DNA from 4 places in the Paenibacillus sp. USHLN196 genome. Region 1 is predicted to be linked to each of the others. Evidence: riboswitches for the same ligand, from Rfam matches in the RefSeq annotation. Region 1 holds a riboswitch; each other region holds the start of a gene.
The links. Region 1 has a riboswitch for cyclic di-AMP ahead of WFI24_RS32110 (3D domain-containing protein). Riboswitches for the same ligand answer to the same signal wherever they lie in the genome.
Positions count from the first base shown of each region.

Region 1 (6,030 bases):
AAGATCCGATTATATGGGAGTTAATCAACACCCCGGAGTTTCAGCGGTTACGCCGGATTCGTCAGTTGGGGACTTCTTATCTTACCTTTCATGGAGCAGAGCACAGTCGTTTCTCACATTCACTGGGTGTGTATGAGATTACGCGCAAGATCATCTCTCAATTTGAAAGAAGTCATTATTCAGACTGGCCAAAGGAAGAAAAGATTGTAGCGCTATGCGCAGCTCTACTTCATGATCTTGGGCATGGGCCGTTCTCTCATTCCATTGAGGAAGCTTTTGACATGAATCATGAAGATTGGACTTGTCGCATCATCACAGGTGATACCGAAGTAGGGGCAATCTTAAGACGGTATGCTCATGATTTTCCTGAGAAAGTGGCTTCTGTGATTCAAAAAACGTATGAGCAGCCCATTGTGGTCAATCTGGTGACTAGTCCTCTGGATGCAGACCGAATGGATTATTTGCTCAGGGATGCTTACTTTACGGGAGTAAATTATGGCACGATCGACCTTGATCGTATCCTTCGCATGCTCCGTCCCTATCATGGACGAATTGTAGTCAAGGAGTCAGGCATGCATGCTGTGGAGGATTACTTAATGTCTCGGTACCAGATGTATTGGCAGATTTACTTTCATCCGGTAACCCGTAGTTCCGAAATCATATTGCGGCAAATATTCAAGCGAGCGAAAGCACTCATAGAAGAAGGTTTCCAATTCCGCTTCTTGATCGATCCACTTCCTCAATTATTTGAAGGAGAACTATCGGTAGATGAATATTTGCAGTTGGACGAAGCCCTGATTCAGACGGCATTTGCGCAGTGGCGCAAGGAGGACGATGCTGTTCTGAGTGAGTTATGCGAACGTTTCATGGATCGCAAGTTATATAAGTATGTAGAGCTTGAACAGACCGACTTGACAATGATGGAAGAGATTCGGGAAGCTTTTATCCAGGCAGGTCTCAATCCCGAATATGATCTTGAAATTGATTTTCCGTCGGATAATCCGTATGATGTGTTTCGTCCGGATGAATCCACAGATAAGCAGATTCTTCTGCTCGATCGACAGGACAAGTTACATGAGTTGTCAGAAGTATCCGACATTGTCCGGTCCATTAGTGGGCTGCATCGGGGCAAACATCATTTGTATTACCCGCAAAACAAGGTGGATGCGATTATTCATGAATTACCGTCCCATATACGCTCCTATTTCTTGTAATGATGAGGGTACAACTTGGTGAAAACTTTGTGTTCAAAAGACTTTCTAAAAGAGCTATTTTTCATGATACAGTAATCTGCTTTAATGGGCAGTATATGTAGATCGACATAATTTTGTAAATGCAAGCAAGTGGAATCATCTCAATCAGCCATATGTAGATGAGAATATCTATACATCTTCTATATATTGTAGTTGCGATGCAATGAATGTAATGATGGCAATATACAGATTCTCCAAAATGTTTTATCTATGAAGCAATGATATATTGAATTTTACACATTGAATTTTTAAACAAAGATAGTCGTTAGTTCGACATGAAGGGAGATACAACCATGATGCTTTTCGACACACATACACATCTGGATGCACCACAATTCGACGAGGACCGCGAGGACATGATTCAGCGTGCTGTGGATGCCGGAGTTGGTCGCATGATCAACATTGGCTTTAACCGTGAGACGATCCCGACCACCATGAAACTTGCTGAAACATATGATTTTATATATGCAGCTGTAGGGTGGCATCCCGTAGATGCGATCACAATGCAGGAGGGCGATCTGGAATGGATTGCATCTTTATGCAAGCATGAAAAAGTGGTTGCGATTGGTGAGATTGGGTTGGATTATCACTGGGATACTTCACCAAAGGAAGTGCAGCATCGCGTATTACGACAACAAATTGCATTGGCTCGTGAAGTGAACATGCCCATTGTCATCCATAATCGAGATGCGCACGAAGATATTATAAGAATTTTGCGCGAAGAGAAAGCTAGCGAGGTTGGTGGTGTTATGCACTCCTTCTCAGGCAGCTGGGAAACCGCGAAAAGTTGTCTCGATATGGGCTTCCACCTGTCCTTTGGAGGCCCGATCACATTCAAAAATGCAAAACAGCCCAAAGAGGTGCTGGCGAAGGTTCCGATGGACCGGTTTTTCATTGAAACAGATGCTCCATATCTGACACCTCATCCGTATCGTGGGAAACGAAATGAAACAGCGCATGTACGTCTGGTTGCAGAGGCAGCAGCGGAAATTAAAGGCATTTCGGTAGAGGAAATTGCTGCAATAACGACCAGAAATGCCATGGAACGATTTGGGATTCGTTAAAAAATTGAGTAAATCAGGTGAAAAAGGCAGGTAAGCGGAGGTAATTTGCTCTTTGATCCAAATAAATCAAGAATATTACAATATTTTAACCAAATATTCAGAAAAACGTACTTGATCAACGCTTTACAACATGCATCAAAACAGGATATCATCTTTTCAGTGAATTGTTGTGCGGAAAATTGGACAGATGTTCGGGGGATGAACAAAGGGACACTTTCCGATGAAACAACATTACTTTCATGAATCAGTCTCGCTGAGTCTCCGTTAACGGAGAGCGGGGGAACCAATAAGGCTTAAACAGCGGTGTATTTAGCTGCTGCGCATCATTCGCTGACCCAAAAGCAGCGAAAGGAATTGCGAAGCCATATTTGATTTCTTCTTTGGGTCTCGGGGTGAATTCAAGGGCGTCCGCCATGAGCGGATGACCCAAGATAGGGCGGCTCTCTTTCGCCCGAACCCGACAGCTAACCTCGCAAGCGGAAAAAGAGAGGCAACCTCGTGCATGAATTTCCGATATTCAAAATCATTCGGAAGCCACGAAAGAGTTCCTCTTACACTCTTTCTTTGGCTTTTTTTGTTTTTGAATAAAAGAAAGGTTGTCATCATACGGTAGGTATTCAGGAGGATGACATCATGTTGCGAAGATTGATTCATGGTGCAGAACCGGTCATATGGTCCGATCTGTGTTCTGTAGAAAAATTGGTATAGTCACGTCAAAGACATCATGCATTACTTTAGACGGCGAGGCTATGAAGGAGGACGGAGAAGTGGGCACATTCCAACCAGAAGAGACCCATGAGTCACGATCATCCAGTAAGTCTTTCGCGTTGCGGTGGAAGCATGAGAACATGCGTCAAATGGCATTGATCGCGATTTTCTCAATTGCGCTTACAATCATGATCTTGTTAGTCGTTTACGGTCAGGCCGGGAAACAAATTTCACTGGTTATTGATGGCAAAGCTCAGGTGGTAGAGACTCGTACAGGAATGCTTCAGGAAATGCTGGAGGAGCAGTCAATCACAGTCAGCCCTCACGATCAGGTATCCATTCCGCTCAATGGAGCAATTACAGATGGAGACCGAATCGTTATTGAGCGGGCCGTTCCAGTCAACATTACGGCAGACGGAGACACCAAGACTCTGTATACAACCGATTCATCGGTAGAAGATGCAATTCAAAAGTCAGGTATTCAAGTTGAAAATAATGATAAAGTATATCCGGCGCTTGGAACTGCTATCAAAGCGGATATGAAGATCCGTGTAGTGCGTGTAACAAAGCGTACAGTGGAAGTAGAGCAACCGATTGCTTACAAAGTAATTAAAACGGCTGACCCTAGCTTGTACAAAGGGGATAACCGTGTCGTTGTGAACGGCAAAGAAGGCAAACTTGTACAGCATATTGAAAAGGTATTCCAGGATGGAGAATTGGTCTCCAAAAAAATGGTTGGCAAATCGGTCGCGAATAATCGTGTAGATAAAGTGATTGCTGTCGGCACCAAAGCGAAACCGGTCGTGAAAGAACCTCAGATTCAGACAGTATCGGCTCAAACTTCTACAACCAAAAAGGCTACAACAACGAACTCGAAGAAAACATCTGCCTCGGGCAGCAAAGTAATTACCGTATCCGGAACTTCTTTTAAATACTCCAAAGTACTGAAGAACGTATCCATGACTGCCTACTCTTCCGAAGAGCCTGGCATTGGCACCAAAACAGCTTCCGGTACTCGTGTAACGGAAGGGCGCACCATTGCGGTTGATCCCAAAGTCATTCCAATTGGCTGGTGGGTATATATCGAGGGTCTGGGCTTCCGTCGTGCGGAAGATACAGGCGGTGCCATTAAAGGCAACAAAATTGATGTATATTATGACAGTGTGAAGCATGCCCTGAATTTTGGACGTAAGAAAGGCAAGACGGTCTACGTGATCGGCCCGGTGAAGCCGGAAGCGAACTAAAATCGTTTTACTTTGAAATGGGAATGCTATAAAATAGTTGCATGAATGATTCATGCGGAATATGCGGCGGAGGGGTCTGAATTCAGTCTCCCCCGCCGTTTGGCAGAGAAGAGGATATTCCTCTTCTTTTTGCGTTAGAAAGGAAGAAATGGAACATGATAAAAGAAGTGATTGTGGTGGAAGGCCGCGACGACACGGTAGCCATTCGCCGGGCTGTGGAAGCCGATACGATAGAAACAGGCGGATCAGCCATCAACCAACGCATTCTGAAACGGATTGCACTTGCTCAGGAGAGACGGGGAGTCATTGTACTCACAGATCCAGATCATGCCGGCGAGCGCATTCGTAAAATTATTGCGAATAAAGTTCCAGGCTGCAAGCATGCCTTCATTCCGGAGGCCGATGCGACGCGCAAAGGAGACATCGGGGTGGAGAACGCCTCACCAGAGGCGATTCGGCACGCGCTGGAACGCGTACATACTTCATACGAAGGTGCTCCAAGCCTCATCGATTGGGAGGACCTGATCGCGGCAGGACTCATTGTACACCCGCAGGCTGCCGCACGTCGTATGGAGATGGGCAATCTGCTGGGCATTGGATATTGTAATGGTAAGCAGTTCCACAAACGTCTGAGTGTATTTCAGATTACACGGGAAGAATTCTCCACAGCATTAGCGCAAATTGAACGCGAAGGATTGTGAGCATATGAAAGACATGGAAGAAACGATTGAAATTGCAACGCCCAAGCGAACCAAAGAGATTATTCAAAGACACGGATTCTCATTCAAGAAAAGTCTGGGTCAGAACTTTCTGATCGATCAAAATATACTGAACAAAATCGTTAATGCAGCCGATTTGGACGAGTCCAAGGGTGCGTTGGAGATCGGGCCGGGTATTGGAGCCCTTACGGAGCGATTGGCTCGGGTTGCAGGTCCTGTCACAGCCGTAGAGATTGATCAGCGCTTGATTCCAATCCTGGGAGAAGTGATGCAGCCTTATTCAAATGTACGTGTTCATCATGGGGATGTGCTGAAGCTTGATCTGGCTGAGTTGTTTAATACCGATTTTGCCTCCGTGGATAAAGTCAGTGTCGTGGCTAACCTGCCTTATTATGTAACGACCCCCATCATGATGAAACTGCTGGAAGAGAAGCTGCCGGTAGACAGCATCGTCGTCATGATTCAGAAAGAAGTCGCTGAACGTATGGCTGCTGCGCCGGGATCAAAAGACTACGGCAGCCTGAGCATTGCAGTTCAGTATTACAGTATGCCGGAGCTGGTTTGTATTGTGCCTCCTACAGTCTTTATTCCGCAACCTAATGTGGAGTCGGCTGTTATTAAGCTCAAGGTGCGTGAGCAACCGCCAGTTGAGATTCCTGATGAAGCACACTACTTCGAAGTAGTACAGGCTTCTTTTGCCCAGCGGAGGAAAACAATCTCGAACAACCTGAAAGCACGCTTCTTCACAAAGGAGAACCGGGAACAGGCAGATATTCTGTTGGAGCAGGCAGGTATTCAGCCTTCCCGGCGCGGAGAAACGTTGAGTCTGCAGGAGTATGCTACGCTCAGTACCGTGATGTGGGAAGCAGGGGTACGCGCGGCGCTGTAAAATTCGAATGAACCAAACCGGGTCTCTGCCCATACGATGGGGTAGAGGTGATTACGTTGATGAATATCGGAGACTTGGTCGTTCGGAAGTCATACGGTGGTGATGTGACTTTTCGGGTGGAAGGCCTCCAGTTGGATACTGCGGTCATTAAAG
Region 1 covers NZ_JBBCYH010000024.1:49,335-55,364, reverse strand. The annotation lists gene WFI24_RS32120 (HD domain-containing protein) at 1-1,214, shown strand, start outside; gene WFI24_RS32115 (TatD family hydrolase) at 1,547-2,317, shown strand; cyclic di-AMP (ydaO/yuaA leader) riboswitch at 2,559-2,812, shown strand; gene WFI24_RS32110 (3D domain-containing protein) at 3,085-4,269, shown strand; gene rnmV (ribonuclease M5) at 4,425-4,970, shown strand; gene rsmA (16S rRNA (adenine(1518)-N(6)/adenine(1519)-N(6))-dimethyltransferase RsmA) at 4,975-5,877, shown strand; gene yabG (sporulation peptidase YabG) at 5,937-6,030, shown strand, end outside.

Region 2 (6,030 bases), on a different contig from region 1:
GGCCGTATTGCCGGCAATTGGTAATGAATTCATAACGATCATCAAGGAATCCTCCATTATCTCTGTTATCGGTATGGTGGACATTATGTATCAGGCAAGTGTTGTCAAAAACATTACGTACCAAGGAATGAGTCCGTTTGTTATTGCGGCAGCCATTTACTTTGTATTGACGTTCATTTTGTCCAAGCTGCTGGGACGACTGGAAAGGAAGTTGAGTGCAAGTGATAGACGTTAGACAATTACACAAATCTTATGGAAATAACGATGTGCTTAAGGGCATTAACGTGACCATTGGCAAAGGCGAGGTTGTCGTGGTCATCGGTCCTTCCGGTTCAGGTAAAAGTACATTCTTACGTTGCCTGAACCTCTTGGAACAACCTACATCAGGTGAAATCGATTTTGAAGGTGTTTCAATAACGGACCCCAAGCACAACATTAACGCGACTCGTGAAAAAATGGGGATGGTGTTCCAGCATTTTAACCTGTTCCCACACAAAACGGTGCAGCAAAACATTACAATTGCCCCAATCAAAGTGAAGAAGCAATCCACGCAGGAAGCAGAGAAAATTGCTGCTGATCTGCTTAACACTGTGGGCTTGTACGATAAGAAAGATACATTCCCGAATCAGCTGTCCGGTGGACAGAAGCAGCGGATCGCCATTGCAAGAGCATTGGCCATGCAACCGCATGTCATGCTGTTTGACGAGCCTACTTCGGCACTGGACCCCGAGATGGTTGGTGAAGTGCTGGATGTCATGAAACGCCTTGCAGAAGGCGGGATGACCATGGTCATCGTGACGCATGAAATGGGTTTTGCACGTGAAGTGGGAGACCGGATCCTGTTCATGGATGGCGGGGTTATTGTGGAAGAAGGAACACCAGATGAGGTGTTCGGAGCACCCAAAAATCCACGAACACGTGATTTTCTTGCTAAGGTACTCTAAATTCATGAATCAAATAGCGTTACTGACTTTATGTCGGTAGCGCTATTTTTTTATGCGTAATATCCACTAATGAAATCGAAAAGTAACTTTTCTGTTACCTAATATTATGAATCGGTGTATCCAACATCTCGAAATTATCCAGTATTCTTACAGATGATGACGTGCAGAAAATTATTTGGTAAGAATTACTACAAGTTCAGGTTACAAAATTGTGATATATTGAACTCTGCCGAAACTTCCGGACAGGGAGTGCGGGGGATGTAACAATGCAGATCGTGCAGGGGGAAGATATACGGCACACTGCTTGGGGTGAATTAGGGGTACATAATGATTCCAAATGTAACGAAGAACCTATAGGGTGGGCTCCTCATCCGAATCCGACAACTAACTTCGCAGGCACAATGAGGGAGGAAGACCATGATTAACAAGAAACGTATAGCCAAAACAGCAGTAGCATTATTGACAACAGCAATGCTTATTCAAGCCGTTCCGGCTCACGCAGATTCAGTTCATGTGGCCAAAGAGGGGGATACCTTCTACACCTTATCGAAACAATATGGAGTAGCACTTAACACGTTGGTTAAAGCAAATAACGACATTTCGCCTTACAACATTTATGGTGGTTTGAAAATTACAATCCCCGGCAAAGCAAACAAAGTTGCTGCTGCCGCTACGGAAAGCAAGGCTCAAGCGAAGACGGTTACCACAGCAAGCTTGGACGTTAACGCAGATAACAAAGTGGTTCAAGCCTGGGGCAAAACGTTTGATTACAGTAAAGCAGTGAATGTGAAAGCAACGGCATACTCTGCAGATCCGTCCGAAAATGGAGGATGGGGTCCTGTGGATTACTTCGGCAATGATCTTGAACTGGGTACGATTGCAGTTGATCCAAGTGTGATTCCGCTCGGAACCAAAGTATTGGTCACAGGTCACAGCCATCCAGGATTGCCCAAACAGGCTTTTGTAGCCACAGCACGTGATGTGGGTGGAGCAATCAAGGGTCACCGAATTGATATCTTCATTCCGGGTAGCAAGCAGTCCGTAAGCACATTTGGTTTTCAGGATATCGAGCTGTACATTCTGAAGTAGCAAGTAATTACATCTAATGAATTCAAACAGGGTGTCTGGCAGTCGCTAACTTGCGATTGAACAGGCACCCTTTTAACATTCGTAATCATTTCTTGACACGGATCATGGACATTCTAATCTTTGGCCTTAGGCAATCCCAACATTTCGTCCAACGTGACCAGTTCATATCCGCGGTGACGCAGTTCCTCAATGACTTCGGGCAGAGCCTCAATCGTGCCGTTCAGGTTAGAGCCCACACCGCCTCCTGCATGCTGCAGAACGATGGAACCAGGTTTCACGGCAGATAGGATATTATCTTTCACCTTTTCCTTGGAGAGGCCTTTCCAGTCCAACGAATCCACATTCCAGTTCACAATGCTATAATGCTGTCTGGCAGCCCATTTCAGCTGTTCCTCATTAATGTCACCATAAGGTGGCCGTATCATTTTGGGGGTATATCCCGTGAGGTGGTGAATAATATCGCCGGTATGTAAAATTTGTTTGCGAAAGGCATTCATCGACAGCTTACCGAATTCCGGATGATTATAGCTGTGATTGCCAACGATATGTCCTTCCTTAACCATGCGTTTTACCAGATCCGGATGTTTCTCAGCACGACTACCCACGATGAAGAAGGTAGCTCTGACTTTGTATTTTTTCAATACATCCAGCACCTGCGGAGTAAATCGTGGATCGGGCACATCATCAAAAGTCAGTGCAACCTGTTTGGTTGAAGGACCATTGGTTTTGAACGTATCGGCATATTTTTGACGTAATTGTCCCAATGTCAGTTGTTCTTGTTCCGCGGAATCTGAACCTGATACCGACTCACTTGGCGGGCTTGAAGCATCCCGCGATGAAACAACTGGAGCATGATACCCTCCGAGAAAAATAACGATAACCATCAGCATAATGAGGCGTACGCGCATAATAACGGCCTCCTTTTCCAAAATGACGTTCTCTTTGGTATGCCCGGGGTATCCATAAGTTATGCGTAGTGTGAGAATTTTCATTGCCGATGTAGCTCATGAAAGCCATAATTCCTCCATATATAACATATAGAGAAGGATAGGTGGATGGCTATGAGTACATATGATTTGAAATCGATACGTTTACAGGTGATTGAAGCAGGAGAGGATAAGGTTTTTCTCGTTACCGGAGGAAAGGCGCATATTGGCGCTGTAGCCACGTTCTATGTCGATCATGAGCGGGTTAGTGGGACTACGGTACATATTCCGGGTCATAAGGAACAAGAGCTCTGTGAACGGCTTGCCCGAAAAGCTGCCCTGCAGCTGAAAGTAACCGTTACGGTAATTATGGGTATCCATTTTGATTCCATTACACGGATGCAGATCGACGAAATCGTGCAGACTGCAGAGAGGTTGATGGAGGATCATCTGAATAAGGATAAACAATCTTCCTGACGTAAGAGCAATCGCATGTTTTGATTTTATTTGCTAAAATTGAAACGAGATGTAGATTCTTACGTATGTATAATTATATACGATGTAATATCGACTAGGAGGAATACCATAATGTCCATTTTCAAACGATTGCGTGATTTAACGATGTCTAACATTAATGCCATTATTGACAAGGCAGAAGATCCAATCAAGATGACGGACCAATATATCCGTGACATGCAAGAGGATCTGGAGGATGCGGAGAAAGCAGTAGCCGCACAGATCGCCATTGAGAAGAAATTCAAGCAGTTGTTCGAAGAGCAGGAAGCGCTTGTGAAGAAACGTGAAGAACAGGCGCACACGGCGGCACGTGCTCAGAACCTGGACCTGGCTCGCCGGGCTCTTGAAGAGAAAAAGGTTGCTGAAGAGAAGATGGCTGAGTACAAAACCAGCTATGATCAGAACAAGGCTTCTGCAGATAACCTGCGTGGCAAGCTCGACGAGATGCGTAAGCAGTTGACTCAAATGAAGAACAAACGTGAAACATTGGTAGCCCGCTACAATGCAGCAAAAGCCCAAACGGAAATCAACAAAGCGTTGAATGGATTTGGCTCGGATACGGCAAGTGCCGGCATGAAGCGAATGGAAGAGAAAATGATGCAAATGGAAGCACAAGCTGAAGCAAGCAACGAGATGTCATCCAAAGGCAAGTCGCTTGATGAAGAGTTCGAGAAGCTGGGTAAAGACAAGGCTGTTGAAGACGAACTGGCAGCATTGATGAAACAGTACGATAATAAGAACTAACACCTTGGTTGTCAGCAGGGTTAACCAGCGGAGGAGAAGAGTGTTTCTCCTTCGCTTTTAAATGCGGTTCATGTTGATATGTGGGGGCTGTGTAAATGGATTTGAACATTTTGGCGATGCTGGTCTGGACCGGATCTGGTGCGGTTTTGCTGTTTGTTTTGATGTATGTTGATTCACTGTTTACGAAATATAAGGATTTTGCTGAAGTTAAGGCTGGCAATATGGCTGTTACTACACGTATGGTGATGAAATTATTTGCGCAAGGGTATGTTCTGGCTACGTCCATTTCTACGGCTGGTCACCTGGGAGAAGCACTGTTGGTCTCCGTTGTATCCTTTATCATTTTGTTGATTCTGGAGAGTGTCGTACACTTTATGATTCGCAAATGGGCCACTCTGGATCTGGATACCGGAATTCAGCAAGGGAAGACAGGATACGGGTTGTTCTCTGGCGCTTTACATATCGTGGGCGCACTGATTATTGCAGCTTGTTTATAAGATAAGGAACAGGAGTAATTATCATGAGTGTATGGAAACGTATTAAAGGAATACTAACGAAACCTGAACCGCCGCAGGCAGAGAAAACCATGCTACAGCTTGCACCTGGTGATATCTGTGAGGTTTCTCTCGTCACTTATGAAGTCGTTGGTCGGGTACAAAATCGCGCTCGAAATGCAGTTGTGCTTACGCTGCAGGATGGTACCGCTTTTCGATATTTGCATATTGAAGAACGGGAAATCACCCGTTATGCCTTATACACACCGATTGACGGCAGGCTTGATGCACCTGATGAGGTGCCTACATTACTCGACCTGGATGGCCGTGCATATCATCTGGAGGAAGAATATGGAGGCATGGTATCCACGGCAGGCAGAACTCCCTATGGCCAGGCTGGAGAACAATTGGTATGGCAGTATCAGTCTGATGATAATATGCTTCTTCGCGTGGAGTGGCAAGACAGAAGATTTACACTGTATGAGGGTGAGTCCATTCTTCCTGCTGATATCAAAGTGATTCGTTCGAGCTAGGAGAGGTTCCAATGAAAAAACGCTTGGCACATGGATTAAAATTAATGCTGGTCCTCAGCCTTGTGATGTCTCTGTTGTCCGCGTGCGGAGCACCTTCTGTTCAGGACACATATCCGCTTGAATCGGTTAGTGGCAGTGGTAACTCAACGTCCTATGTGTACCGGGCTTCGGACCGTACGGTTCCGGAAGTGGCTCAGGAATTGTCTGAGCAAAGACAACCGGATCAGATCTCGGCAGAGAACACAGAGCGTATGTTCCTGGTGTACCAGGACGATTATTATCATCTGCAACAAGATCCGAACAAACCGGAGGATACCTTGGTTGAGGTGGACTCAAAGGAATATGTTCGACAGAACTACGATTCATCTTTTTTACAGGGTTATCTGACCGCTACGTTAATTGGTAATCTGTTCGATTCTTTTGGCGGGCGGGGGTATGGTAAATATCGGGGATATACCAATAAAGATACGTATAAACCGAGTGCAGGATCTTACCGTACACCAACGAGTAATGACAAGAAAGTTGCTCCACCCATTACTGTGGATCGGAAAGGTACGATTACAAGGCGCGGAAGCGATAAAGATTCTAGCGTGGGATCTGGCGGCGGATTATTCAATCGGAACAAAGATCAGAGCAAGGGAACCATTGATCGCAACAAGAGCAGTGGTGGGTTGTTTGATTCGCCTAAGAAATCCTACAAAAAACCGAAAACCAGAGTGGGCGGCGGCCGAATTAAGAGGCGAAGATAATAGCATCTAATCATAAGCGTGGCTGCTAAACGAAG
Region 2 covers NZ_JBBCYH010000001.1:665,553-671,582, reverse strand. The annotation lists gene WFI24_RS02895 (ABC transporter substrate-binding protein/permease) at 1-235, shown strand, start outside; gene WFI24_RS02890 (amino acid ABC transporter ATP-binding protein) at 222-944, shown strand; cyclic di-AMP (ydaO/yuaA leader) riboswitch at 1,162-1,359, shown strand; gene WFI24_RS02885 (3D domain-containing protein) at 1,362-2,033, shown strand; gene WFI24_RS02880 (polysaccharide deacetylase family protein) at 2,147-2,941, opposite strand; gene WFI24_RS02875 (prenylated flavin chaperone LpdD) at 3,095-3,436, shown strand; gene WFI24_RS02870 (PspA/IM30 family protein) at 3,548-4,219, shown strand; gene WFI24_RS02865 (DUF350 domain-containing protein) at 4,315-4,716, shown strand; gene WFI24_RS02860 (DUF4178 domain-containing protein) at 4,740-5,246, shown strand; gene WFI24_RS02855 (DUF4247 domain-containing protein) at 5,258-5,995, shown strand.
Region 2: another riboswitch for cyclic di-AMP. It lies ahead of WFI24_RS02885 (3D domain-containing protein); the one in region 1 lies ahead of WFI24_RS32110 (3D domain-containing protein).

Region 3 (6,030 bases), on a different contig from region 1:
GGTGGCCCATTTGCCATACTGGGTAAAAAACTGCAAGATTTCCTGCCCTGTTGCGAAGCCGGCTCCGACCACCGTTCCAATGTATGTAAATGCGATCTGCAGCACCCGAAATGCCTGTTTCATGTGTTTCCCCTCTCAGGCCCCTGTATAGTTTGGACATGCGGGTACCATGGTACAAGGTATGCTTGACCCACGAAAGTCATGACAATGGAAAGCAAGCTCTGGCTTGAATTGCACCTTAAGGACAGCACCCAGGCAATTTCGCTTGAACTTATAGATAGATATATGATACTTTTACCTCATAGGATAGGCTTGGGAGGTCAAATCATGGAAGTATTGAAACAACGAATTTTACAAGAAGGTGTCGTCATCTCGGATCAGGTGTTGAAGCTGGATGGTCTGTTGAACCACCAGATCGATCCTGCACTAACGATGGAGATGGGACGGGAGTTTGCTGCCCGGTTTCGTGAAAGTGGAGTGACTCGGGTAATCACGGTAGAATCCTCAGGGATTCCTGTTGCTTTTGCCGCAGCCCATGAACTTGGAGTACCACTTGTATTCGCCCGTCGCAAAAAAACGCTTCTGGCTGATCCTGATGCTTACTGTGAACGCGTACCGTCTTTTACCAAGGGAATCGTAACGGACATTATGGTTTCTCGCGAGTTCATTCATGAGAATGACCGCATTTTGTTCATTGATGACATCATTGCCAATGGAGATGCCGCTCGTGGAGTGATCAAAATTATTGAACGTTCCGGTGCGGAGCTCGTCGGTTTCGGCGTTGTGGTCGAGAAATGTTTTCAGGCGGGAGCGCGTACGATTCGTGAACAGGGTATTCCGGTGGAAGCCTTGGTACGCATTCGTTCCCTGAACGATGGAACGGTACAATTTGACGATAACGAAATGTGACATTTTAAAGGAATAGGGCCTATTTTTTGAACTATGCCTTTGCATGACCGCGGATTTCATTTATAATGGGGTTATGTTAGGGAGAGGAGGCAACACCATGGGGAACCAACCGGCAACAGAACAATTTTTTATTGATAAGCTGGCGGAATCGAAAGTTCATTTTGAACGTGCCCTGGATTGTAAACATACGGAATTCGATGACCTTTATCCCTATATGATTGAACATCCTCAATTTTTCTGGTACAAACGCTATGTTGCCTGGTCAGAATTACTGACGATTGTAGGCTTGTGCGAAGAGTTGTCCTTCTCTTGGAAAGAACAATTTACACCGCATCAAGTGGAGTACCTTGAAGAACGTGTGATGTCCGCCAAAGTGCTTGATTTTTGGTTCGAGAAGAACGACAGCAAAGAGCACGCGCAGCGGTAACTTTCAGTCGGGACATAATTTCGAATGACATGACAGTCCAATACAGTCACGTGAGACCTAAATGACTTTTCATTTAGGTCTCTTTTTGTAAATAAATTTGGATTATAGGAGCCATGAACATGATCAGTGATACAGAACTGGACGCTCTGCGTCTGTCAGGTGAGAAAGTAAGAGTAGTGAGGGACGAGCTGGAATCTAACGATGTCACAGGAATTGTAGTTGCCTGGGATGGCGAGCAGGTACTTATCCGTCGTCAGAATCGACGTGTCGTTAAGCTGGATCGTAATTACCGATATCAGTTGTTCAGCGAGCCGCGCCAAAGTTTACTTAGTGAGTAACGCTAGAACATGAACGTTTAATTGTTTGCAATTACCATGATTTCTTGGCATAAATGACTCACTCGGGTGAGAAGATAGGTACAGTGAGGATGATCTGTAACTATAGCCGAGAGGGTGTGCTGCAAATGACATTGATGAATGATAAAGTTCATGCCTACAAGGATCAGATTGGAGCATTAAGCGATGTGCTGCCAGGTGTGGTGAAGTCGTATCATGAGTTTACCGGAGAATGTTTTCAGCCAGGTGTGATTGATGCGAAGACAAAACAGCTGATTGCGCTCGGGATTGGACTATTCGCTAACAATGAGGTATGTACCTTCTACCATGTAGAAGAAGCTCGTGCCAAAGGTGCTACAGATCAGGAGATTATGGAGACCGTTGCAGTGGCTGGAGCTGTTGGAGGCGGACATGCTCTGTCTCAGGGTGCGATGAGAGTACAAAAGGCTTTACATTAAATACAGGTAAGGTAGTACAAGGATAGGTCCATACATGACTAGCTAAACAAAAGAGGAGGTTCCGGGTGATCCGGAGCCTCCTCTTTCTATATCATACCTATATTTTCCCTAACATCTTATCGTACATAAACTGTCCAGTTACCCGACGTGCTGTTACGTAACGATCATTGAAATATGGATTGGACAACTTGGTGATGCTTACCCCTTTACTGCTGGAAGCATGAGCGAATTGGCCTCCGCCGATATATACACCTGTATGTGAAATGCCTTTGCCCATCGTATTGAAGAATACCAGATCACCTGTGCGAATGTTACTTTTGGATACCGGAGTACCTGCTTTGGCTTGCTGCTGCGAAGTACGTGGCAATTCAATGCTGTATTTGTTGAAAAGATATCTCATAAACCCGGAACAGTCGAAGCCGGCCAGCGTCGTGCCACCCCACTTGTAAGGTATACCTGTCATGTTGTTCACTACGGAGTTAATACTGCTTGCCTCTGTGCTTGTTGCCCCGGATGTAAATAGTACGGCTGCTCCAAAAATGGAGATAATCAGTTTTTTCAAAATCAATGTTCTCCCTTCGATGCCTACGGAGTTAGCTAAGGGTTCGGTAGAAGGTTCCCTATATTTCCTATGTATAAGAATAATTCACCCAAATTGGTTCCCCCGTTTTCAAACATGAAACTCGGCAATGAATAATTAAGTTTTTGTAACTATTTGAAACTATATTGCATAAATGCGTAATTGTCAAACCCATTTAAAACCCTTCGTAGTACCCCAATGTTATCGGAATTACGGTTTTTATATGAAAGAGGGCATCAAGTTTGGGTATCATTCATGACAAAAACGTCATTATTGATTCGTTGAAGGTGATTTTGGATAAATGAATAGGTTTGTCATGAGTTAAAAGAACTATTCCGTTATGTAGAATTTAAGAGATTATATTCTTTAAGTTGCATATATTGACAAAAATCTATTTTTTGCATATTATCGTCTTATCCAATCCACATATTGGATGAAAATTGATTTTATTGTGCGATAAATTCAAATAAAGGAGGTTTGGGGATTCGTATCTTAAGTAAGGTAGAAGTGGAAGATTTATTAAAACAAACATAGGAGAGTGTTATCTTTGAAAGCAAAAAAAATAGTAACTTTTGTTCTAGCATGTACCATGGTATTCTCAGCCGTTGGAATGGCAGTTCTCCCTGTAGTAACGGTATCTGCTGCCGATGCATCAGGTACAACAGCAAGTATTTCCGATGTTTTGAAGAACCAGCTGCCAGATGGAGGTTGGAGAAAAGATTATAAACAAACCAGTGGAGAATGGGCGAAGTCCACGATTGACAACAAGGCTACATACTCAGAAATTAGAAGATTGGCGAAAGAATTCAAAAAGACGAATGATCCGCGTTACTCAGCGGCTGCAATTAAAGGAATCAACTTTTTGATCAATATGCAGTATTCGAACGGTGGATGGCCGCAAGTGTACCAAAGCTCCGGATATCACAAACACATCACTTATAATGATGATGCCATGATTAACGTTATGTACATGCTGGATGAAGTAGCAACGCGTAAAGGTGACTTCTCGTTTATCGATAGTGCCCTTGCCAATCGCAGTAAGAACTCTGTTGCTAAAGGTGTAGATGCGATTCTGAATACACAGGTCGTTTCAGGCGGTAAGCTGACAGCATGGGGACAACAACATGATTCCAGTTCCCTTAAACCGGCAAGTGCAAGAATCTATGAAGTACCATCACTGACGGCTGGAGAGAGTGTAACGATTGTTAAATTCCTGAAAACCAGACCTGCTAACGCTAAAATTACGGCATCCATTAACGGAGCTGAGGCATGGTTTAACAAAGTGAAGATTACCGGTTACAAGTATGAAAGAGCAAACGGAGACAGCAAAATTATCGCTGATTCCAAAGCTGCACCGATCTGGGCTCGTTTCTACGAAGTGGGAACGGATAAACCCATCTTTATCGGTCGTGACGGGGTCGTTAAATACAAACTAAGTGATATTGATAAAGAAAGAAGAGGCGGTTATGCTTGGTACGGTAACTGGCCTTCCAAGCTGTAAATAGTAAGGAGTCGAAGGTTTCATTGCGTCAATTCCTGGTAACTATAAGTAAAGCCCGACTCAGACATAGACCTCTGGTTCGGGCTTTATTGTTATTATTTTCATTGTTGACACGATAGATTCCGCATGATATATTATTTCTTGTCGCCGAGATTGCCTACGGAGATATAATATGCGGTCGTGGCGGAATTGGCAGACGCGCACGGTTCAGGTCCGTGTGGGCTAACCCCCCGTGGAGGTTCGAGTCCTCTCGACCGCATCATATGTAATACAAGAAGGTTCCTAGAATGGTATATTGCCACTCTAGGAACCTTTTTTCTTTGTTTATTTTATTTATCCATTAATGGATAAATTTTTGTTTTGCGATGGTTTGCACCTTTATTTCAGAGGGGGTAGAGATAATAAAGACGGGCGTTGAGACCGCAGAGGTCAACTATGGAACTCAGGGCTCGACCACGATTATAACACAGGTAACTGGGAGTAGGACACCGATTCACATATCATAAGTTTCTCTATATCTCCAGGACGTACCTACAGGGTCAAGTTGAGTTAAATCGCGTTATGGATCGGAAGATCGTTGCATGGAAAATGCTCTATTCGGTCTTTATAATGAGGGCAGACTTGGGTGGATGAGACATAACCAGCTCCGCTCAGGTCACAGCATGCAACAATAAGGAGGCATATGATGTGCTAACTAGTGATACAGCCGTACACGTGCAGCAACAGAATGTTAATCTTGTAAGCGTTACAAATGGGCACGTTAGCCTGGAGATCAATCTTGAAAATGGTGAAGTGTCCTGCATCGGCAACCAATCTTCCCATGTGAAGGGCATTCGTAGTGCTTTTCGCTGGCAGGGCCGGGAATACAGCACGGATCATTATCAGAACCATGAGCTGACGGCACAGGAATATATTGTTCGAGAAGGTTTTGGAAAAGGCATCCGCTTGGTCATTCTGCATAAAGCATCGTTGCTGCCGCAGCTGGAGCAGCATTTCTATATATATGAATCCTCACCGTATGTACTGGTGCAGACCGTTATAGTCGGTGATAAAGAGCTTAAGGCGAACCGAATGGCTGTCATCCAATCCAAAACCATATCGATCGGCGGAGAATTCGATCAGGATGAACCAAGCATTCTGCGTATTCCGTTTGACAACGATAAATGGGTCAGATATACGGTGGTTAAGCCGCCGCTTGATGTGGAGAGTTACGAGGCGACAGCCTTGTTCGCGCCTGACAGCCGCCGGGGAATTGTGATGGGTTCCCTTACGCATCAGGTATGGAAAACAGGGATTCGTATGCAAAGCGAAAAAAGCGGACATATCGAAGGTCTTGATCTGTACGGCGGTGCCGTGAGTGAACTGACTCGCGATTCCCAGCCTCATGGTTATGTGAAGGGAAAGAGAGTTGAATCCCCGTTGGTATTCGTCGGGTTCTATGAAGACTACCGCGAAGGTCTTGAAGCCTACGGTCAGGCTAATAGCTGGATTGAGGCTCCATTACCTTGGGAGGGCGGTGTCCCGATTGGATGGAACAGTTGGTCTGCGGCCATGAGTGATCTGGACTATGATCTGTATACAGCGACCAGCGATTTTCTGAAAAATGAAGTACAGTTACTTGGATTCGAGAATGAGGATACGTTATATATCAACTTTGATGCTTTCTGGGACAATTTTACGCCGGAAGAAATGAAGAATGCGCTGGACCGGGTACGGCAAAATGGTCATAGAGCAGGGACGTACTGGACTCCATTTGCCTTCTGGGGAGGGCCTGATCAATTCGGTCAGGCGGTCGAAGGAACGAGTGGAAAATACACCTA
Region 3 covers NZ_JBBCYH010000004.1:492,375-498,404, forward strand. The annotation lists gene WFI24_RS12205 (YkvI family membrane protein) at 1-123, opposite strand, end outside; gene WFI24_RS12210 (xanthine phosphoribosyltransferase) at 328-909, shown strand; gene WFI24_RS12215 (hypothetical protein) at 1,007-1,336, shown strand; gene WFI24_RS12220 (hypothetical protein) at 1,456-1,674, shown strand; gene WFI24_RS12225 (carboxymuconolactone decarboxylase family protein) at 1,800-2,129, shown strand; gene WFI24_RS12230 (C40 family peptidase) at 2,227-2,691, opposite strand; cyclic di-AMP (ydaO/yuaA leader) riboswitch at 2,697-2,828, opposite strand; gene pelA (pectate lyase) at 3,248-4,210, shown strand; tRNA gene WFI24_RS12240 (tRNA-Leu) at 4,385-4,469, shown strand; gene WFI24_RS12245 (alpha-galactosidase) at 4,898-6,030, shown strand, end outside.
Region 3: another riboswitch for cyclic di-AMP. It lies ahead of WFI24_RS12230 (C40 family peptidase); the one in region 1 lies ahead of WFI24_RS32110 (3D domain-containing protein).

Region 4 (6,030 bases), on a different contig from region 1:
ACATCATGTGATTATAGAGTATCCTCCTGCATATTTCCGTCAATACACTCAGAATCTTCACAATTTTTCACTATACTGACATAACATTATTAAAGGCAAGGAGAATGATCAATGCAAAAAAAGAAAAAAGGGTTTTCCCTGGGTATGGGCTTTTATCTCGCATTATCATTAGTGGTGTTTTTCGGTTTTATTATTTGGGGAGAGGGCAGAGAAGACAGGAAAGTAAATTTGGATCTATTAACACCCCAGACCACCACCCATCCTCATATCTTTAGTTTTGTAGAAGATGATACAACCATATGGATGGGGACTCATAACGGAGTATATGAATTTGTAGATCAAAAATGGAAGCGAGCTAGTAAAGAACTTATGACAAGTGATGTCATGGCAATTGAAACGAATCCCAATAATCCCATGAACATCTTTGTCGCAGGCCATGGTTTTGTGAAACGTTCTAATGATGGAGGGGAGACCTGGGAAACTACAGAGAATGGACTTCCCAATCAAGCAAAACCCAATGAGCCGGATGTTCACTACTTAGCGATGGATCTGAGGAATTCAAGTCACTTAATTGCGTTGTTGGCTAGTGCTGACAACAATTTGTACGAAACGAAAGATGGTGGGGAACAGTGGCAAAAAGTCGGAAGCATACCTCAAGGGGCTTATTCGATTTCTATATTTCCTTCGGCTACAGAAACCATTTTGGCTGCAACGGAAACAGGGCTGGTTAGCTATACTGACAAGGGCAGAGATATGGAACAAATTCAGATTACAAATGAGCCGGCATACGGAGTACTGTCTTTGTCCGATGGAAGGACGATTATCATGTCAGAAAGTGGATTTTTAAAATCTACTGATTTGAAAATATGGTCTAACCTCGACGTAGACTTAGATGGTGAGATGCCTTTGGGGATCAAAAGTTCAAAACAAGATCCGAATAAGCTCATCATTGTAACAGATCAGTATTCGGTCTATGAAAGCAATGATGGTGGAGAGAAATGGTCTTTAAGGGAATCATGAAAGAATAAACCTTAGAGGTATACTCTTATCCTTATTATGAAAGGCCCAAGAGGTACGGTTAAGCAGCATGAGCTAATTTAATTTAATCTTATTTAATGTGTAAAGAAAAGCTTGAAAATTATACTATAGGGGGGTATTCTAAAGATAACTCAGTGCACTCATGTACCCTAAACGGTGGAACCTGGTAAGAATTGCTTTGATACAGTCATATAAATGAGTACTTTATACATGAAGAAGGCTTTAACATTAATCGATTAAAGGAGAGTAAGAAGTGAATAATGAAAGGTTGATGATTGCAGTTTCCCCACCAGTTCAAGTAGGAGGTAGCTTGTTTACTGCAGTGCAACTTTCAGCTATCAGTAAACTTGTTGGGCCAGAGCAAAAGACCGAGATGACTCCGTTTAAACAATTTTATATTGAAATATCGGCTGAATCAGAAGGAGTCGTAACTGACAATCTTCGAAGCATTGGACTTGAGGTAAACCCTGCAGGTTATGCAACTAAGGCCCTGATCGCTTGCAATTTTTGCAGAGGAGCTGAGGAGTCTGGAATAGACATTGCTCTAAAATTAAATCAAGCTATAGCGGGGATATTGACACCGACACCTCTTAAGGTCGGATATGCTGGGTGTGCACTTGGGACTAGTGAACCCCTCTTGAGAGATATCGGAATCGTTAAAATGAAAGATAAATTCGATATGTATATAGGTGGAGATCCAAAAGGGATCAAAGCTTCTTTGGCAGAACTTTTTCTAGCTGGTTTAACGGAAGCGGAAGTGACACAAACTGTAATGAAAATAATTGATTATTATAAAATTCATGCAAAAGGTAAGGAAAAATTCAGTAAGTTTTTGAAGAGAATCACTGCTGAAGAATTAAAGAGAGTGCTTTAATCTATAGTAAATGGCAAAAATAAATTAAACAGGGAAATATTTATGAGTCGCCATAATGGCGACTGTTTTATTTTCCTAATAATGATATCAAAAGGTGATATATTCGGTGTGGAATAAAATTCATTTAAAACTCAGTTTTACCATTTTCAGCTTGTTTATTGGGATTTTAATATTGCTAAGCATTGTACTTAACCTCATATTCACGAATTTTTTGTCATCTAAAGTACACGATGAAGCCAACGAGTTAGCAGCACATTTGTCTACTATGCTTGAGGAGCAAGGTAACAGTGCAGAACAAATGGCCGATTTTACGGGGGTCCAGATGTATATCTTGAGCGCACAAGGAACATTCATTGAATCAAAGACTTCAGACGCCTCAACTCTCCCTGACTATATCTGGGACAATGATAAATTGTTTGAAGGGAAGAAGGTGGAAAGAGAATTCACATTAAATAACGAACTTTACCTGCTTCATGGTATCCCCGTGACCACTAATCCAACGGTCAAAGGGATTTATGTGATTAGTTCTCTAGAAAAGATGAAAGAATCGATCCAAACGATCAGAAATTTACTATTTATAACTGGATTTGGATCACTGTTATTGGCGTTGGGTTGCATCTTTTTTCTATCCAAAAAATTATCGAATCCATTACTGAAAATTGAAAGTGCAACTCGCCAAATTGCCAAAGGAGAACTGAATCTTGAAATTCCGGTGGAAACTAAAGATGAGATTGGTTCATTGTCACAAGCCATAAACGACCTCGCTAGAGAATTAAAACAATATCGAGATAATCGTTCGGAGTTCTTTGCCAACGTCTCTCATGAATTGAAAACACCCATTACCTATATGGAAGGGTATGCAGACATATTGGCTAAAAATCTGGTGGAAAATGAAGAAGAAAAGAAAAAATATTTACAAATCATTTCTGAGGAAGCACAACGTTTAAATGTAATCATAAATGATCTCTTTGAACTGTCTAAGATGGAGGAAGGTAAAATTGACTTAAAACTAATGTCTGTCGCACCCACTTCGATTATCCAAAGGTCTATAGATAAGGTTCAATTAAAAGCCCAAGAGAAAGATCTTACGATTCAAAGTAACCTGAGTTCCGTACCTCATATTTTTGTAGACCCTAACCGACTGGAACAGATCATTCTTAATCTGTTGGATAATGCCATTCGTTACACAGCTGAGGGGTATATTCAAGTTTCTTTAAGTTCTGAAACAGGTGGGGTGGCGATAAGTATTTGCGATACGGGACCCGGAATTTCAGCAGAAGAACTTCCGAATATATTTGAGCGCTTTTACCGAGTTGAGAAATCCAGATCTCGGGCATATGGAGGAACTGGACTTGGGCTGTCTATTGTTCAAAGTCTTGTAGTACAACAAGGAGGAACAATACAGGTAGAAAGTAAAATTGGAGAGGGCACGCGATTTAAAATAATTTTTCCGACCATCACGTCTTCTTCATTGAAATCACATAGTTCCAAAATATAATATGTAAAACAATTGAGCTAATGATATTTGAAAATTAAAGTAAGAAGAACGGCTATGTTGTAATATATCTATAGATTTTTGTATTGGATGGTGATGACCATATGAACAAGTTGAAAGCATTAGTTATTGATGACGAATGGAATATGAGAAATCTATTGCGTATTTATTTAACTAAAGAAGGTTTTGATATTACGGAAGCTCATAATGGAACCGAAGGACTGTCCTATCTTCAGAAAAATTCGTATCATGTCATTTTATTAGACGTTATGATGCCGGATATGGATGGTTGGCATCTTTGTAAAAAAATCAGAGCATTTAGTGAAACTCCTATATTAATGCTTACTGCTCGAGGGGATGTGAAGGATAAGGTGCATGGCTTAGGAGTGGGTGCTGATGATTATATGGTGAAACCTGTAAATTCAGATGAACTCATCGCTCGCCTGTTTGCACTTATTCGACGATCTTCACAGTCTTCGAGCCTAAAAGAAGTCGGTAGAAAAATCGTGTATTCAGACATGATTATTTATCCAGATCGAAGACAAGTTTTGGTATTAGACACAAATCTGGATTTAACCCAAAAGGAACTTGATATCTTGCTTATGTTGGCTGAGCACCCACAAAGAGTTTTCTCTAGAGATGAAATCATTGAACGTCTGTGGGGAAGTGACTTTTTTGGGGATAACCGAGTCGTGGACACCCACGTCAAAAATATCCGCGAGAAGTTACAGTTGGCTGGATTAGAACAGAATCCCATTCAAACAGTTTGGGGCATAGGATATAAGTGGTTGTATAGTGTAGAAGAGCCTTGAGCTTATAAGTAGAAGCTGGTAAAAAAAAGAATTTGTCCTAAGAAGCGATCGTTCCCTGAATTTAACAGGGGACGGTCTTTTCATTTTTTGTAGAGTAAGATATATGAGAATTCTACATAAAATCCACACATTATAACAATATAATACTCTATAGGTTACAAACATTTAACTATTTTTGCCGAATTTCGTATTGAAAACGGGGGAACCATTTGTTGGGTGAATTATTCTTGCAAGATAAGAATATAGGGAGCCTTTAACCGAATCCTTAAGCTAACTCCGTAGGCATCTAAGGGAGGAACAAAAGTTTGAAAAAGGTCATTTTGTCGGTGCTTGGAGCAGCAGTTTTATTTACCTCCACAGCAACGGGAGCATTTGCTAGTCAGGCAAAACTAACTGAAGAAATAAAAGAAGTGGTTGGAACGCCCTACCTTTATGGTGGGACCACAACATCAGGTTTTGATTGTTCCGGTTTTATCCTTTATGTTTTTAATGCATTTAAACTAGATTTGCCGCGCACCTCTAGTATGCAAGCAACAAAGGGATCGTTTGTAGAAAAAGAAGAACTACGCCCAGGAGATCTCGTTTTCTTCAATACAAATGGTCGCAGCATTTCCCATGCGGGCATTTATGTAGGTAACAATCAATTTGCACATTCATCAAGCAGTAAAGGTGTTCGAATTAGTAGCTTATCTGAAAGTTATTATAAATCCAGATATGTTACAGCTCGCCGAGTGGTTAGCGAGCAGAACTATCTTAAAATGATTGACGACAGTCATTAAAAATATGGACAAGCCCGTGAGGAGACGGGTTTGTCCATTTTGTTTACAACTTGCCTCGAACATATAGAATCACTCCAATGAACTAATCCAGTAAATATATAGATAACTTAAAAGAACGTGATTTATGATATAGACAGTATTCTTACACAGATTCCACATACATGAAGGCTAAACTAATCTTATATCGATTAGAGGAGATTAGCCCAATGTGTGGATTTGTAAGTTTATATAACAAATATCATGTGCCAGTAGATGCAAACATTCTGCAACAGATGACGGACTCCATAGCTCATCGTGGCCCAGATGATGAAGGGATATATATCCATGATCATATCGGTCTGGGTTTTAGGAGACTAAGTATACTGGATATTGAGCACGGGGCACAGCCCATGACCAATGAGAACAAAGATATTTGGTTGGTATTCAATGGAGAGATTTATAATTATAAAGAGTTGAGGGATTGGTTGAGTCAGAAGGGGTATACATTTTATACAGATTCCGATACCGAAGTATTACTGAGGCTTTATGAGGACGTTGGAATTAAATGTGTCAACTATTTACGAGGCATGTTTGGGTTCACCATATGGGATCAAAGGAGTGATCTTTTATTTGCGGCACGGGATCATTTCGGAATCAAGCCTGTTTATTACAGTGAGACCGCCTCCGGATACATGATTGGCTCTGAAATTAAAACGTTGCTGGCTTCAGGTAGGATTGATAGGGAAGTGGATGAAAATGCTCTTTATCAGTATCTCACATTTCAATATGTACCTGAACCTCTAACGATGTTCAAAGAGATCCATAAACTGAAAGCAGGCCATTATTTGATTGTACAGAATAATGGAATGACCATCAGACCGTATTACGAAGTGAAGTTTGAGCCCCATGAAAGTAGGTCGTATTCCGATTTAGTAGAGGAAACACGATCAGTAATAACGGAATCTGTTCGTATTCATAAGAACTCAGATGTCCCTAGGGGAGCATTCTTATCGGGTGGTATTGATTCAAGCAGTTTAGTTGGTTTACTTCATC
Region 4 covers NZ_JBBCYH010000022.1:48,356-54,385, reverse strand. The annotation lists gene WFI24_RS31445 (WD40/YVTN/BNR-like repeat-containing protein) at 112-1,020, shown strand; gene WFI24_RS31440 (nitrite reductase) at 1,292-1,912, shown strand; gene WFI24_RS31435 (sensor histidine kinase) at 2,019-3,410, shown strand; gene WFI24_RS31430 (response regulator transcription factor) at 3,512-4,219, shown strand; cyclic di-AMP (ydaO/yuaA leader) riboswitch at 4,386-4,519, shown strand; gene WFI24_RS31425 (C40 family peptidase) at 4,525-4,998, shown strand; gene asnB (asparagine synthase (glutamine-hydrolyzing)) at 5,205-6,030, shown strand, end outside.
Region 4: another riboswitch for cyclic di-AMP. It lies ahead of WFI24_RS31425 (C40 family peptidase); the one in region 1 lies ahead of WFI24_RS32110 (3D domain-containing protein).